Regions from separate parts of the Rothia koreensis genome, predicted to be linked through region 2. Evidence: riboswitches for the same ligand, from Rfam matches in the RefSeq annotation. Region 2 holds a riboswitch; each other region holds the start of a gene.
The links. Region 2 has a riboswitch for S-adenosylmethionine ahead of ACTSLZ_RS11380 (bifunctional o-acetylhomoserine/o-acetylserine sulfhydrylase). Riboswitches for the same ligand answer to the same signal wherever they lie in the genome.

Region 1: it holds a riboswitch for S-adenosylmethionine, as region 2 does, so the genes downstream of both, ACTSLZ_RS00175 (LLM class flavin-dependent oxidoreductase) here and ACTSLZ_RS11380 (bifunctional o-acetylhomoserine/o-acetylserine sulfhydrylase) in region 2, are expected to answer to the same signal.
Region 3: it holds a riboswitch for S-adenosylmethionine, as region 2 does, so the genes downstream of both, metE (5-methyltetrahydropteroyltriglutamate--homocysteine S-methyltransferase) here and ACTSLZ_RS11380 (bifunctional o-acetylhomoserine/o-acetylserine sulfhydrylase) in region 2, are expected to answer to the same signal.

What each region holds. Positions count from the first base shown of each region.
Region 1 is NZ_CP197643.1:41,650-46,867, forward strand. Features, by position in the region: gene ACTSLZ_RS00175 (LLM class flavin-dependent oxidoreductase) at 630-2,066, opposite strand; SAM riboswitch class IV at 2,183-2,305, opposite strand; gene ACTSLZ_RS00180 (enoyl-CoA hydratase/isomerase family protein) at 2,450-3,220, opposite strand; gene paaE (1,2-phenylacetyl-CoA epoxidase subunit PaaE) at 3,267-4,469, opposite strand; gene paaD (1,2-phenylacetyl-CoA epoxidase subunit PaaD) at 4,471-5,052, opposite strand; gene paaC (1,2-phenylacetyl-CoA epoxidase subunit PaaC) at 5,058-5,218, opposite strand, start outside.
Region 2 is NZ_CP197643.1:2,546,276-2,551,493, reverse strand. Features, by position in the region: gene ACTSLZ_RS11390 (S9 family peptidase) at 1-529, opposite strand, end outside; gene ACTSLZ_RS11385 (amino acid permease) at 583-2,082, opposite strand; SAM riboswitch class IV at 2,197-2,309, shown strand; gene ACTSLZ_RS11380 (bifunctional o-acetylhomoserine/o-acetylserine sulfhydrylase) at 2,442-3,833, shown strand; gene metX (homoserine O-acetyltransferase MetX) at 3,851-5,056, shown strand; gene ACTSLZ_RS11370 (phospholipase) at 5,155-5,218, shown strand, end outside.
Region 3 is NZ_CP197643.1:914,724-919,941, reverse strand. Features, by position in the region: gene metE (5-methyltetrahydropteroyltriglutamate--homocysteine S-methyltransferase) at 1-2,476, opposite strand, end outside; SAM riboswitch class I at 2,596-2,700, opposite strand; gene ACTSLZ_RS03945 (hypothetical protein) at 3,101-3,691, shown strand; gene ACTSLZ_RS03940 (phosphate transport regulator) at 4,521-5,138, shown strand; gene ACTSLZ_RS03935 (inorganic phosphate transporter) at 5,142-5,218, shown strand, end outside.

The DNA of each region.
Region 1 (5,218 bases), 400 kb from region 2:
GGTGGCAGTTTCGTGCAGGCCGACGCGCGAGGTGGCAGTTTTGTGCAGCTCGCCCTCGACCGAGGTGGCAGTTTCGTGCAGTCAGGGGCCGAGATGGCAATTTTGTGCCGAAGCACGCACGTGACGGGGCTTATCGCCGTCGTCGTCCCGGACCGAGGTGGCAGTTCTGTGCGGTCGGGCGCTCGAGGTGGCAGTTACGTGCAGGCCGGCGCGCGAGGTGGCAGTTTCGTGCGAGTCGCCCCGCCGAGGTGGCAATTTCGAGCGAACGAGCGCTCGACGTGGCAGTTACGTGCAGGCCGGCGCGCGAGGTGGCAGTTTTGGGACTAAAACCGGCCCAAAACGTCCCAAAATTGCCACCTCGCCGGAAAAACAGCACGAGATTGCCACCTCGCGAAGAGAACGGCACCAAACTGCCACTTCGTGGAATCAGCCGCACAAAACCGCCGCCTCGCCGCCTCGCCACCTCGCGGCGGACAACGGAAGCTGCCGGCCACACCCGCCCAAGACGCGGCGCCACACCCGACCGAGTTATGATGCCGCCCCCGACGAGTCAAGACGAAGCGCCGCACCCGACCGCGTCGCGGCACCACACCCGACCGAGCCAAGACACGGCGCCACTTCCCGAACGATCAGGCCACGGCGTCCTCCTCGACCGGGCGCGCCGGGGTGTCCTCGGTCGATGGCTTGCCGACATACGACCCCTTGTACGCCGCGGCCGGGTGGTGCTCGTCGATCGCAACCTGACCTTCGCCGTAGAGGTTCTCGCGGAAGGTGGATCCCTCGTAGCTCGTCCGGTAGCGGCCGCGCTTCTGGAGCTCGGGGACCACGAACTCGACGAAGTCCTCGAAGGACCCGGGCGAGACGTGGTAGGCGAGATTGATTCCGTCCAGGCCGCCTTCATCGATCCAGCGTTCGAGCTCGTCGGCAACCTTTTCGGGACCACCGATGATGACGTCGCCCATCCCGCCGATCGCGCAGTGCTTCGCAATGTCCTCGCGCGTCCACTCCTTGTCCTTGGACTGGAGGGTGAACGGGGTCAGGAAGGACTGAATGGAATCGGTCTCGATGTAGTTGAGCACTTCGTCCTCGCCGAACTGGGACAGGTCGACACCGGACCAGCCGCCGATGATCGCCTGGGAGGTCTCGGGAGACACGTACTGGAGGTACTCTTCGTACTTGGCCTGGGCCTTTTCGTCGGTCTCGTCGACGATCACGGACAGCATCGCGAAGATCTTGACGTCGTCGCGCTGACGACCGGCCTTCTCGGCCTCGTCACGGATCTTGTCGGTCATGAACCGGGTCAGATCCGGGCGCAGCCCGCCCACGAACACGGCCTCGGCGTGCTTGCCAGCGAAAGCCTGACCGCGCGAGGAGGCTCCCGCCTGGAAGATGACGGGGGTTCGCTGCGGGGACGGCTCGGTGAGTCCCGCTCCGGGGACCGTGAAGTATTTGCCCTCGTGCTGGATCGGGTGGACCTTGGACGGGTCGGCGTAGACGCCGGTTTCGCGGTCCTTGACCACGGCGTCGTCCTCCCACGATCCTTCCCAGAGCTTGTAGCAGACGTCGAGGAACTCGTCGGCGATCTCATAGCGCTTGTCATGCTCGATCTGGCGCGGCAGGCCCTGGTTCTCCGCGGCCGACGGAAGGTAGGACGTGACCACGTTGAAGCCGACGCGCCCCTTGGTCAGGTGGTCGAGCGTCGCGTACTTCCTGGCCAGCGTGTACGGCTGCTCGTAGGTCACGGCACTGGTCACGCCGAAGCCGAGGTTCTCGGTCACCGCGGCCATCGCCGAGATCTGCATGAACGGGTCATTGACCGGAACCTGCGCCCCACCACGGATCGAGGGTGCCGCCGAGTTGCGGTACACGTCGTAGATCCCGACGACGTCGGCCAAGAAGATCCCGTCGAAAAGACCCTTCTCGAGCGTCTTGGCCAAGTCGGTCCAGTACTCGAGGGTGTTGTACTCGGTGGCCCGCGAACGAGGGTGGCGCCACAGATCAAAGCTCTGGTGGCCCACGCACGTCATGTCGAAGGCGTTGATGGCGATGCGCTTCTTGTCCGACATCGGGATTCCTTTCGGTGCCTGGAGGGACTCCATGGTTCTCCGCGTGCCCGAGCCCTGCGCCGACTTCCCGTCTCCCGAGAATCGACGCAACCATTCACGCGGTGGCGCCGGTTCTCGCGCCGTACTTGCATGTCCGCCGGTCGTCGCGCCGACGGTGCCAGATCATCATCTGGGGCACCCCGCTACGGGAGAGGGTTGCCGCCCAACCAGCCAGAGCTTGCGCGTTGGGACTCTTGATCTTTCCTTCCATGAGCGTATGTAACACCTCGGATTCCAGACCATCCTGTGTGCTTGTGTTACTCGGTTTGCACTGTGTTACGGGGCCGCGCGGCACGGCACCGGCTACGTCGGGACAATGCTCCGAACAGACAGTGCCCGAGTCTCTACTCTCCCGTGAAGCGCGGCTTTCGCTTCTCCTGGAACGCCGAGAACCCCTCCGCGTAGTCCGCGGTCGAGCACAGTCGTGCCTGCTCGGCGGATTCGGCCGCCATGGAATCCCAGAGGCCTGCTCGCTCGTCACGCAGCTGACCTACCAGAGCCTTCGAGACCAGGTACGCCTGTGTCGCCCCCTGGGACACCTTCCGGACCCGTTGCATCGTGAAGTCCACCAATTCTTCCGCGGGCACGGAGCGGGAGAAGAGCCCGGCGGTGACCGCCTCGGCCCCGCTCATCATCTCCCCGGTGTAGATCAGGTCGAGGGTCCGGTGCGCCCCGAGCCTCTCGTAGAACAGAGCATGGCCTCCGGAGTCGAGCGTCGCCCCGAGGTTGGCGAACGGCGACCCGATCTTGGCGTCCTCGGCGACGTAGACGACGTCGCTCGCGATCGCCAGACCGAGCCCGACGCCGAGGCACGCGCCGTGCACCGCGGCAAAGGTCGGGGCTGAGAACGCGGCGATCTGGCGAAAGAGGGCCGTGGCCCGATGCCCCAGGTAGCCCTCGACGTCGTCGTGTGCCGGATCCACCGACGAGATGTCCCTGCCCGCGCAGAACCCGCGGCCCTCGCCGCGCAGCACGAGCGCCCGGACCTCGGCGTTCTCTGCCTCCCGATAGGCCTCGGACAGTTCTGCGAGATCCTCGACGTCCAGGGCGTTGAGCTTGCTCGGAGCATTGAGCACGATCTCCGCGATGTCATCGGAAATGGTCAGGTCGATCATGGTCGAGGTCCTTTCAACTGGCCCGAAGCGGCGCACCGCGCACGAGCTATGCGTCATAGTCGACGTCCAGGGCGTCGGAGGTCGGTCGGGTCTGGCACGTCAGGACGTAGCCGGCCTCGATCTCATCCTTCTCCAGGGCGAAGTTTTCTTCCATCGTGAAGTCGCCGCAGAGGACTTTGGCCCTGCAGGTTCCGCACACGCCGCCGGCACACGCGAAGGGCACGTCGGGACGGACACGAAGCGCGGCGTTGAGCACGGTTTCGTTGGCCGACTTGGGTGTTTCGACCTTTCCGGTATTGCCGTCCAGGTTGAAGGTGATCCTGATGTTCTCGCCCTCGGGATCCGCGACCACTTCTCGCCCCTGCTGCCCGGCCGGTTTCTCCGGCTTGCCGGTCGTGAACAGTTCGAAACGGATCCTCTCCTCCGGGACCCCTCGGGCCGCGAGCGCGTCACGGCAGAGCTGCACGAGCTCGAACGGTCCGCACAGGAACCATTCCTGGGTTGCATCGACCGGGATCACCTTGTCCAGGAGTTCGTCCAGCTTGTCGGGGTCGATGCGGCCGGACATGAGGGGCGAGACACGCTGTTCACGGGACAGGACGTGGTGCAGGGCGATCCGTGACGGGTACTTGTCCTTGAGGTCGCCCAGTTCCTCCGCGAACATCACGTCCATCGAGGATTTGTTCGCGTAGACGAGATCGACGCTCGCGGTGGGAGAAGCCTTCATCAGGGACCGGGCGATCGCCATGATGGGCGTGATCCCCGATCCGGCGGCGATGGCCACCACGTGGGCGTTCTTGTCCTCGCGGACCTCGTGCCGGGCCAGTTCGTCCGGGTGGTTCATCGAGGTGACCCGGGTTCTGGAGGTAAAGGCGCCCTGCGGGTTCATGACCTCGAGTTCGTCCCCGACGGCCAGCTCCTCGTTGGCCCACGTGGAGAACAACCCGCCCATGTCCTTCTTGATCGCGACTCGGATCTCTCCGGGGCGCGGCTCTGCGCAGATGGAGTACGAGCGGCGCACTTCCTGGCCGTCGATCTCGGCGCGGAGGGCCACGTACTGTCCGGGGAGGTAGTCGTAGTCCTCGACCAAGTCGTCGGAGACGCCGAAAGAGACTTCGACGGATTCGTTGGTCAGCTTGCGCAGACCGGTGACGGGGAGCTTGTTGAACGTGGCGCGACGTCGCCCGCTCCCCTCGGGCGCGGAGGCTTCGTTCTCGACGTCGGAACGGTGGGTGCTGGTCTGGGTCATGTCAGTGAACCTTGAAGTAGTCGAAGGGCTCGAGGCACTCGTTGCAAACCCAGAGGGCCTTGCACGAGGTGGAACCGAATCGGGTCATCTCGCGCGTTCGGAGGGAACCGCAATGCGGGCATTTGACGGACAGCGTCAGCCTGACCGGGCCGCTGTTGTGTCCAGGAGCGCTCTCACCGGTCGGCGGCGCGATCCCGTATTCGGCCAACTTGGCTTTTCCTGCCTCGCTCATCCAGTCGGTGGTCCACGCGGGTCGCAGAACCTTCTCCACGCGGACGTCTCGGTACCCGGCTGTGGAGACGGTCGCGACCAGGTCGTCGGCCATGGTGTCCATCGCGGGGCACCCCGAATAGGTGGGGGTGATGACGACGACGGCCTGGTCGCCGTCGACGTAGGCGTCCCGAAGAACTCCCAGGTCGGCGAGGGTCAGGACGGGTATCTCCGGGTCGCAGACCGTCGCGGCACGGTCCCACAGGGCGGCGTCGGCGGCATCGTGCGGCCGACGTGATGGGCCCAGGGGCAACTCGCGGGCCAGACCGGCCGAGTCCTTGTCCGGTGCTGTGTGGATGCTCGTGGCTGCCATCGCGATCACCACGTCGCTCCGGGGTGTTGCCTGGCCAGGGACTGCATTTCGGCCAGAATGTACCCGCGGTGCTCCGAGTAGGAACCGTCACGCACTTCGCTGGTGAGCCTGGCCTGGGCCACCTCGGGCACCTCGAGTTCGGCCTCCGCGAGGACCGACCGGATGC
Region 2 (5,218 bases):
CGGAGTACGTCAGCAGCCGGCCGTCTTCGGTGACGTGGAAGGATCCCAGAGCGAAGAAGGGGAGACCTTCGGCCAGCTCGTTGCAGTCGAGGAGAACTTCCTCGCCGTCGAGGGCAGCATCCGCTGGAACTTCGGGTGGGGTCCAGTCCGCGCGCAGGTCGCCGGTGTTCAGGGCGGGGACACGGCAGAAACTCGCGTAATTCTTTCCCTCGACGGTTCTGCGGAAGTACCACCAGTCGCCGAGCCGGTTGGGGACCGACAAATCGGTCTCCTGGGTTCGGGACCTGATCTCCCCGAAGATCGAGGACCGCAGCGTCCCGAGCCCCGAGGTCACGGACTCGGCATAGGCGTTCTCCCGCTCGAGGTGTTCGATGACCTGGGGGTCGTCCTTGGCGCGGAGCCACTCGTAGTCGTCCACGACGTCGTGCCCGTGCATCGAGCGCGTGGTCGGCGCCTTCCGGGTCTCCGGGGGCACGGCGTCGGTATTCCAGGTGGGGCGTGGGGTTTCACGAGAACGAGGTGAAGTCATGCCTTCCAGCCTACGTTCGAATCCACCGACGTCGCCGCCCCGGACCGGCGTTCCTACCGAATCTCCGTGGGGTCGACGGCCTCACGCGTGCGACGAGTCAGGGGATAGACGAGGGCCAGGAGGATCACCCACACCGCCCCGATCATGAGGGACATGCGAGTGTCCTCGAAGAATCCGAGGAGCACGACGACGCCGATCATGAACGCAAGAGCGAGCCAGGAAGCCGCCGGCCACCAAGGAGTCGGGAAGGGGGAGGGCCCCGAGCCCTCGCGCGAGCGTCGGCGTCGCATGGCCAGGTGCGTCACCAGGATCATGACCCAGACCAGAACTGTCGCGAACGTCACCAGGGTTGCGACGTACAGGAATGCGTTCTCGAAGAAGTGGTTGACCAGCACCCCGGCCACGAGGACGATGCCCATCGCTGCCACCGTCATACTGGGGGTGCCCCGCGACGATACTCGGCTGAAGGAGCGCGGCGCGAGACCGCGTTGGGCGAGCCCGTACAACATCCGCCCGGCCCCGTAGATGTCCGAATTGATTGCGGACACGGCGGCCGTCAGAACCACCACATTGAGGATGTGGGCGGCCGCAGGGATGCCCAACCCGGAGAAGATCTGCACGAAAGGCGAGCCTTCGTCGCCGATGCTGCTCCAGGGGTAGAGGGACATGATCACGCCCATCGTGAGGACGTAGAAGAGCAGGATGCGCACCGGGACGGTGTTGATCGCCCCGGGGATGGATTTCTCCGGGTCTTCGGCCTCGCCCGCGGTGATTCCGATGTTTTCCACGCCGCCGAAGGCGAACATGACCACGGTGAAACAGGCCAGGAAGCCCGAGAACCCGTGGGGGAAGAAGCCACCCTGTTCCCACAGGTTCGTCACGGACGGCTGGATCTCCTGGTGCAGCTGAACACCGAAGACGATCAGGGCCAGGCCTCCGACGATCATCGCCACGATGGCGCCGACCTTGACCAGGGTCAGCCAGAACTCGACCTCGCCGTAGACCTTCACCTTGGTGAGGTTGACCGCCATGATGATCGCGACGACCGAGACGATCCAGATCCAGCTCGGCGTCGTCGGGAACCAGAACTTCATGTAGAGGGAAAAGGCCGTGACGTCCGCGACGGCGACGAGCGCCATCTCGAAGGCAAAACTCCAGCCGGTGACGAATCCCGCCCAGCGGCCCAAATACTCGGTCGCGTAGTCGGCGAATGAGCCGGGGACCGGGTGGACCAGGGCCATTTCGCCCATGGCGCGCATGACCATGAAAACCGCCGCACCACCGATGATGTAGGCCAGAAGCACCGAGGGGCCGGCGAACTGGATGGCGTCCGCGGACCCGAGGAACAGGCCCGTTCCGATGGCTGAACCGAGGGCAATGAAACGAATGTGCCGCAGGGTCAGCCCGCGCCTGAGCGACGTCCGTGCGTTCTCCGCGACGTCGCCCGCGGCTCCCTTTCCGCCCCATCTCGGGGAGGGGTTGTTCTCCTGGCTCACGGTATTCCTTCGGGGCGGTCGATGGTGATGCCGCTCGGTCCGACACCGAACGACCATGAGACAGGGTACGCAATGGTCTCGCTCACGTCATAAATGTCATGACGTTTCATACGGGTGCAGTATGACGCCGGCACTTGACGCGCGCTCCGCCCATGCGAAAACCTTGTATCGGGTCAAGAGAGCCAGCGCAAAGCCCCAGCTTGCTGGCCGGCAACCCTCCAACCGCGGTGGGGTGCCCTGGGTGAGGACCTGGTGGTCGCGAACAGCGATCGCAAGCGCGGGCGCGGTGTGCCCGGTCGTCTCGATCAGTGAGACTCGTATTCCCCGGTGAACCAGAGGGTTCCGGGTCGACCCGGGTGCTGATGGATCGGAAGACGGCCGGTCGCTCCATGCCCCTCGAATCGACAGGAGCAAAAATGAGCACTCAAGGTCTTCCCACTCCTTCCGCGCCGCAGGGCTGGAAGTTCGAGACACAGCAAATTCACGCCGGACAGGACCCGGATTCCGCGACCGGTGCGCGGGCATTGCCGATCTACCAGTCGACGTCCTTCGTGTTCGACGACGCCGAGCAGGCGGCCAACCGGTTCGGGCTCAAGGAACTCGGCCCCATCTACTCGCGCTTGACGAATCCGACCCAGGAAGTCGTCGAGAACCGCATTGCCGCGCTCGAAGGCGGCGTCGGTGCCCTTCTGGTCGCATCCGGCCAAGCAGCCATCACCATCGCGATCCTCAATATCGCGAGGGCCGGGGACCACGTGGTCGCCAGCCCCAGCCTTTACGGCGGTACGTACAACCTGCTCAAGCACACCTTGAGTTCCTACGGCATCGAGACCACCTTCGTGGAGGACTTCGACAACCCCGAGGCCTGGCGCGCCGCGGTCCGACCGAACACCAAGGTTTTCTACGGCGAGACCGTACCGAATCCGCGCAGCGACGTGTTCGATATCGAACCGTTGGCCGAACTCGCTCACGAAGTCGGTGTGCCGTTGGTCGTGGACAACACGGTGCCCACCCCGTACCTCGTCAAGCCGTTCGAATGGGGAGCCGACGTCGTCGTGCACTCCGCGACCAAGTACCTCGGAGGACATGGGAACAGCGTCGGTGGCGTGATCGTCGATTCCGGCAACTTCGACTATTCGAAGTACCCGGACCGGTTCCCGCAGTTCAATACCCCGGATCCCAGCTACCACGGCCTGGTCTTCGCCGAGGACCTCGGACCCAACGGCGTCTTCGGCGTCAATCTCTCCTACATACTGCGGGCACGCGTGACCCTGCTGCGTGATCTCGGCGCCTCGATCTCGCCGACCAACGCGTTCAACATTTCCATCGGCCTCGAAACTCTCTCCCTTCGCGTGGAGAGGCACGTAGAGAACGCTCGCAAGGTCGCCACGTGGCTGGAAGCTCGTCCCGACGTGACGCGCGTGCACTATGCGGGCCTCGAGTCATCGCCCTGGTACGACCTCGGGCGGAAATACGCGCCCCATGGCGTCGGGGCGGTCGTCGGCTTCGAACTCGAGGGAGGTGCGGAGCCGGCCCGAAACTTCGTGGATTCCCTTCAGCTTCACTCCAACGTGGCCAACATCGGGGACGTGCACTCGTTGGTCATCCACCCCGCCTCGACCACGCACTCGCAGCTTTCGGACAAGGAGCTTCGCGATGCTGGAGTGGCTCCCGGATTCGTCCGGCTCTCCGTGGGGCTCGAGCACATAGACGACATCCTGGCCGATCTCGAGCACGGTTTCGACGCGCTGACATCCGCGGACGGCGCGACCGTATCGGCAGAACCCGTATCCGCGAACAGGCAATAGACGAACGAGGAGCAGACGTGACGATCGTCGGTACCGGTGCGCGCAAGGCCGAAACCAGGGGAGACGGCGTAGTCAATTACTACGACGTCGGCGACCTTCTGGTGGACTCCGGCGCTGTCATCTCCGACGCCACCATCGCGTACGAGACCTGGGGGACGTTGAACCAGGACGCGTCCAACGCCGTCCTGGTTCTTCACGCCCTCACCGGGGACACGCACGCGGCACACGGCGAGGCCCCGGAGGGGGCGAGTGAGCTCGAGCGCAGGGCGGCCGAAGAAGAAGGCTGGTGGGAAGGGCTCATCGGGCCCGGTGCGGCGATCGACACCGACCAGTACTTCGTGGTGTGTCCGAACATCATCGGCGGCTGCTACGGATCGACCGGGCCCTCGTCCCCGGCGCCGGCAACGATCGATCCGGAGCGGCGACCCTGGGGATCCAGGTTCCCCCTGACCACGATCCGGGATTCCGTGCGGGCCGAAGCCGTGCTGGCGGATGGCCTCGGAATCGACCAGTGGTCTCTGGTGATCGGCGGCTCGATGGGCGGGGCCCGTGCGATCGAGTGGGCCGTGACCTTCCCGGACCGTGTGCGCCACTGCGCCACGATTGCTGCCGGGGCCGAATCGACGGCGGAGCAGCTCTCCTGGGGCCAGGCCCAGGCGCTCGCGATCCGGCAGGACCCGAACTTTGCCGGGGGAGACTACTATTCGGGGCCTTTCCCGGTCGACGGCCTGGGGCTGGCCCGCCGCATTGCTCACATCACCTATCGCTCCGCGACGGAACTGCACTACCGGTTCGGCCGCCACCCGCAAGGCGACGAGGACCCGTCGGGACCGTGCGTGAACACGCGGGGTCGTTACCGGGTCGAAAGCTACCTGGACCACCAGGCGTCGAAGCTCGCTGGCCGGTTCGACGCGAATTCCTACCTGTGCGTCAATGACGCCCTCATGAGCCACGACGTCGCCCGGGGCCGAGGCTCCCTGAAGGAAGCGCTCGCCCGGGCGACGTGCGGGTGGACGATCGTGGCCGTGGACTCGGACCGTCTGTTCTACCCCCGGGATTCGGAGATCCTCGCGCGCTCCCTTCCCGAACCCGTGGAGGTGGGGTACATCAGCTCACCGAGCGGCCACGACGCCTTCCTCATCGAGACCTCCCAAATCAGCAAGTTCCTCCGTGAGGGCGATGCCCTGCGGGACGCGCCCTTGGGCTCGCCCTGCCGGGACTGACGAGGTTACGGTTCGGACTGCGACGTCGTCGCCCCGACACCGGCGACGACGTCGGTCGCTGAGCCGAACCGAACTGGGTCGTGAATAGGATGGGACGCATGACTCCACATCCCACCGTCGAATTCTCGCGCCCTGAATCCGAGCGTCCCGGAACGCACCTGG
Region 3 (5,218 bases), 1.3 Mb from region 2:
GGAGGGAGATGACCGACCGGATCTCCTGCTGGAGTCTTTCGACGTATTCCGCCTCGCCCAGACGGCCTGCCCTGTGGTCTGCGCGGGCCGACCTGATGTCTGCGGTCTGCGGGAATGACCCGATCGTCGTCGTCGGAACATCGGGCAGGTTCGCCGCGATGCCATCGGTGGCCTGCTTCCGTTTGCGCTCTTCCGCGGTCTCCCGATGACCGTCGGCCTCGGTCAGGCCCGAAACCCTCTCGCGCACATCGGCGTCGCGGGTGCCCCGGGCCTCGGCGCGGTGCCGAATCGCCTCATCGGATGCTTCGAGGTGATCGGCGATCGCCTCGGACCCTTCGGCCAGCCCCTTGGCCAGAACCACGGTCTCGCCGACCTTCTGGTCTGCGAAGGCGAGCCACCGCAGCGGCTGGTCGTCGAGCCGATCCTCGCGGGCGGCATCGTGCGGGACGTGGATGAGCGACGTCGACGTGCTCACCGACACCCTCGCCCCCGCCTCGTGCAACTCCTCGAGCAGCGCGAACGTCGTGCGCAAGTCGGTGCGCCAGATGTTCTGTCCGTTGACGACGCCGGCCACCAGAACGGGTGAATCCTCGCCGGTGAACAGCGCCAGCTGGTCCGCGCTGGGTTCGCGCAGCCCTCCCCCGTCCGGGCCGGAGACCAGATCCACGTGGACGGCGTCGACTCCCGCGTCCACCAGCGGCTCCAGGAGGTCCTCTGCGTCTCCGTAAGGCGTCGCGACGAGGATCGACGGGCCGTTGGGTGTTCGCGCGGCCGTCAGGCGACGATACGCGTCACGGACGCGACCGGCGAGGTCGGGCCGGTGGTGCTCGGTCACGAGTGCGGGCTCCTCGATCTGGATCCACTGCGCTCCTTCTGCGGCCACCTGGTCGATCAGCCCGCGATAGACCTCGACCAGGTCATCGAGCCGGTCCAGGGGGTCGAAGCCTTCGGGGGCGGCATCATCGGCTTTCGACAGCAGGAGGAAGGAGACCGGTCCCAGAACCGCGGGGCGCAGTGGGGTTCCGGAATCTCCGTTGCCGGCACGGAACTGTCCGATGAGTTCCCGCGGATCCGCGGCGAACGGGGTCTGCGGTCCGATCTCGGGAACCAGGTAGTGGTAGTTCGTGTTGAACCACTTGGTCATTTCCAACGGCCCGCGGGCGTCATCGCCGCGGGCCAGGACGAAGGACGCATCCCGGTCCAGACGGCCTTCCTCGTCGGCGAGGTCCGCGAAACGCGTGGGCACGGCGCCCGTCGCCAGGATGGCGTCGAGAACCTGGTCGTAGAGGGCGAAAGAGGCCGGGATCGACGAATCCTGAGTGAGTCCGAGATCCGCGAGCCGACGCACGTCCCGCGCGCGCAGGGAGTCGACGGACGCGGTCAGCTCGTGGGATCCGCTGTCGGAGGCCCAGTAGGATTCGAGGGCCTTCTTGAGCTCCCGGTCGCGTCCGATCCTGGGGTAACCCAAGATGCTTGCTCCGGGGAAGGTGCGGCCCTGGGTGCTCGCCGGGCTCTCGGCGGTGGTGGGGTTCGGGGCGTTGGTTTCGGTCACGGTGATCTCCTCACGTTGTTTTCTTGCGACGGACGGGTGTTTCGACGGCGTTCCTCGGCGCAGACCGAGTCGGTCCACGAGCTCGAGTGCTGCCGGGTGCTCGTTGAAGGTGTAGATGTGCAGTCCTGGGGCCCCGGCGTCGAGGGCCCGACGGGCGAATTCCTCGGCCGAGTCGACTCCCACGGCCAGGCGCTCGGCGAACGATCCGGCCGATTCGAGGCGGGAGGCGAGCTCCCGGTTGGGATCGATGCCCGCCAGGTCGCACACGCGCAGGTACCTGCGCAGGCTGGTCACGGGCAGGATGCCGGGGATGAGCGGCAGGTCGACGTCGTTGGCGCGGGCCCGGTCGACCAGCCCGGCGTAGTCGTCCGGATCGGGGTAGACCTGGGTGATGGCGAAGTCCGCACCGGCTCTCTGCTTCGCGAGCAGGACTTCGGTGTCGTGGTGGATGCTCGAGGACTCCGGGTGCCGAACCGGGTACGCCGCGACCCCGACCGCGAGGCGTCCCGCACACAATTTGGCCGATCCCCGGGCCTCGACGCGGCGGATGAGTTCGACGAGGTGCCGGGCGAAAGGCAACTCGCCCTCGCGAAGCGTGTAGTCATCGGGCCGGTCTCCGCGCAGGGCCAAGAGCCCGCGAACCCCGTGATCGATGATCTCCTGAACCAGGTCCTCGAGTTCGGCGGCGTTCTGCCCGGTCGAGAGGATATGGGCCAGCGGCTTCAGCTCGGTCTCATCCACGAGGTGGCGCAGGAGGTCGATACTCTGGCGCCTCCTGTCCCCGGCCAAGGCTGCCGTCACCGACACGTAGTCGGGGCGCGTGGGCTCGAGTTCGGCGATGGTGGCACCCAGGGCCTCCGCACTCAGGCTGCTGCGCGGCGGATACAGCTCGAAGGACAGTGCTGGTCCGTCTTCAGGTTTCACGCCGGGTCTCCTTTCGGTACGCCCGACGGAGGCGGCGTCAGTCGATACTCGGGGCCCACGACCGAAAGCACGGGATCGGCCGGGGAATGCGCCCGGCGTCGTCGAAGGACAACCGATACACTCCATCGGACCTGGCGGGAGCACCGTGCCTCGGACCCGTTGGGGTCACGAGGGGGTTGCTGCGGCGTCGTCGAGCCAGGTCTCTCGGCCGCTCTGGATAGATACGCAAGTATTCAAACCCGGCCTCCTGAACGGCCGCAAGGATGAGGATTCTTTGACGGCACATGTCGCGTCATTGAGCACAGCGACGGGACGGAGAAATACCGGTGTCATATGAAGACGACCCAGGTTTTTATGACTCCGGAACGTAAGGTTCCGTGTTTTCCTTGCGCGGGTCCGATCTTCCGTGGGTTTTCCGACGACGACGAATCGCCGCACGTCGGCGGACCCGAAACCGATTCGCGACCGAATCGTGACCGTTTATTGATTCATTTCCCGGGGCGGGCGTGAAAATCATGAACAAGCGATTCCGCATGCGCGCGTGCCGGCGCGGATTCATTGTGGGCCGGGACTCCCTCGTGTTTTGATAGGAAGGTCAGTTCAATCACCTTTTGAGAGGAAAGCATGACCGAGAATCACGATTCCCCGGCCGGGAACCAGCCTCCTCAGTACGGGAGCAACCCCAACGGCGGACAGCCCCAGTACCAGGGCGGACAACCCCAGTACCAGGGCGGCGACGCAGGAAACGGTCATGGTCCTCTCCAGAACCAGGGCGGAGACCTGGCGGCACCCAAGGCCGTGCACACCGCCGCCCGGCTCATTTACATTTCGGCGGCCATCAGCGTGATCAGCTTGATCATCTCGCCGTTCGTCTTCATGGCCACCGACGAATACAAGACTCTGGCTGATCAGGGGCAGGCCGCCTACGCCTGGGGCTTCTTCAGCGCCGGGGCCATCTTCTCGCTGATCGTCATCGTGCTCCAGCTCCTCTCCGCCAGGGCGGCCACCCGAGGCAAGAACTGGGGCAGGATCGTCCTGCTCATTCTCGCGATCCTGAGCCTCCTCGGCCTGGGCGGCGCCTTCCAGGATGCCCCGGGAATCATCGGGGCCATCGGGACGATTCTCCTGATCATCGGCACGATCATGTTGTGGGTCGGTCAGAGCGGACGCTGGTTCAAGGAACTCAAGCAACGCCGGAACCCCATGAATCGTTGATCCCCAGGGTCCTTTGACAGCCTCGGCGAACGAGGACCACACTGGATACAAGGCACTGGGCCGCAGGTTGCCCCGGGCTCCATTATTTAGCCGCTACGAGCGGTCTTCCGCCGAGAGGCGCACCCGGTCCAGTGCCCCATACTTCGGGAAGAACCCCCGCTTCGGCGGGGGTTCTTTTCTGTCCGGGTTCCGCTGCTCGTCGTCCGGCCTCGGTGGGCCCTCCTCTGTGGCCGCGCCTGTTGCTTGATAGCTCCTCCTGCGTGGCGGTTGCCCGATTGGGAGGCCTTTGCCTTCGTTAGGTGGCGGTTCAGACCCCACCTAACGAAGGCAAACGCCACCGAATCAGGAAGCCTCCTCCCAACAGACGTCCGAGTGCCACGAATTCCGGCCTCTTTTCGCCGGTAAAGGGCACCGAATCGAGCAACCGCCTCCGCACGATGTAGGCCGGCTCCTCAAAGGCCGTCCAATTGCGCCGGTAACCGCCCCGCTATTGGGGAACCGCCTCCCAGCCCATGAAGCCACCGCGTCGGGCCCGGACCGTTGCCGCCGGAAACCGCCACCGAATCGAGTAACCGCCTCCCAGTTGGGGCGCAGGAGAGCCGTCCGGGACGCAAGGCCATCAAATTCCGAGCCCCAAGCCCGCAGCACCCTCACGCCCAGCTACCCCGCATCACCCTCACGCCCGGCGGCCCCACAGGCCCCGCAGGCCCCGCAGGCCCCGCAGGCCCGCCCGCGGCCCCGTGCGTCATGAAAGCCTCAAGTCGAGCTTGTTAACCAAGTGCGGTTATCTTGGGAATGATCACCCCACCACCATCTTGGAAGGCAGAGCGTGGCACTTCGCTTATTCCCCCAGGAGAACAAGGCCCTCGAGCTGCTCTCGGACATGGCGCAACTGGTTGTCGACTCAACCTCCTCGGCATCCCGCATGATGGGGTCGCCGGTTTCCGACCATGATCAGGGCTTCGAACAGGCCCTGGAAATCGAGGGGCGCTCGACGGACGCGTTCTTTGCCCTGATGACCACGGTGCGCAGCGCCTTCGTTCTGCCTCTTCCGCGCGCCGACCTGTACCGGCTCGGTCAGCGTCTCAATCAGGCCACGGAGTCCCTCACCTCGGCGTCGCACATCATCAAGATCCACACCCTGGACCGCTTCTCCAATCGCGCTTCCGATCTCCTGGACCTCCTCCAGCGCCAGGCCTCCCTGACCGCCGAGGCGATGCGTCATCTCTCCGACCTCGAAGGCCTGGACGAGTACTGGGTCGAGGTGCTGCGCATGTCGAAGCAGTCGATCCGGACCACGAATCTGTACCAGGCGGACATGATGGACCGCCTCAAGCCGGCGGCCTACATCAAGGAAGCCCAGTTCACGGCCCAGTTGCAGGCGGCGTCGCTCAGTGTGCGGGAGGTGGCCACCGACGTTGGCCGCATCCTCGTCCAGGAGTCCTGAGGCGTGGAGTACTTCCTTTTCGTCCTGTGCGGTCTCTTCCTTCTGGGGTACACCGCCATCGGGTGTTTCCACGATGCCTC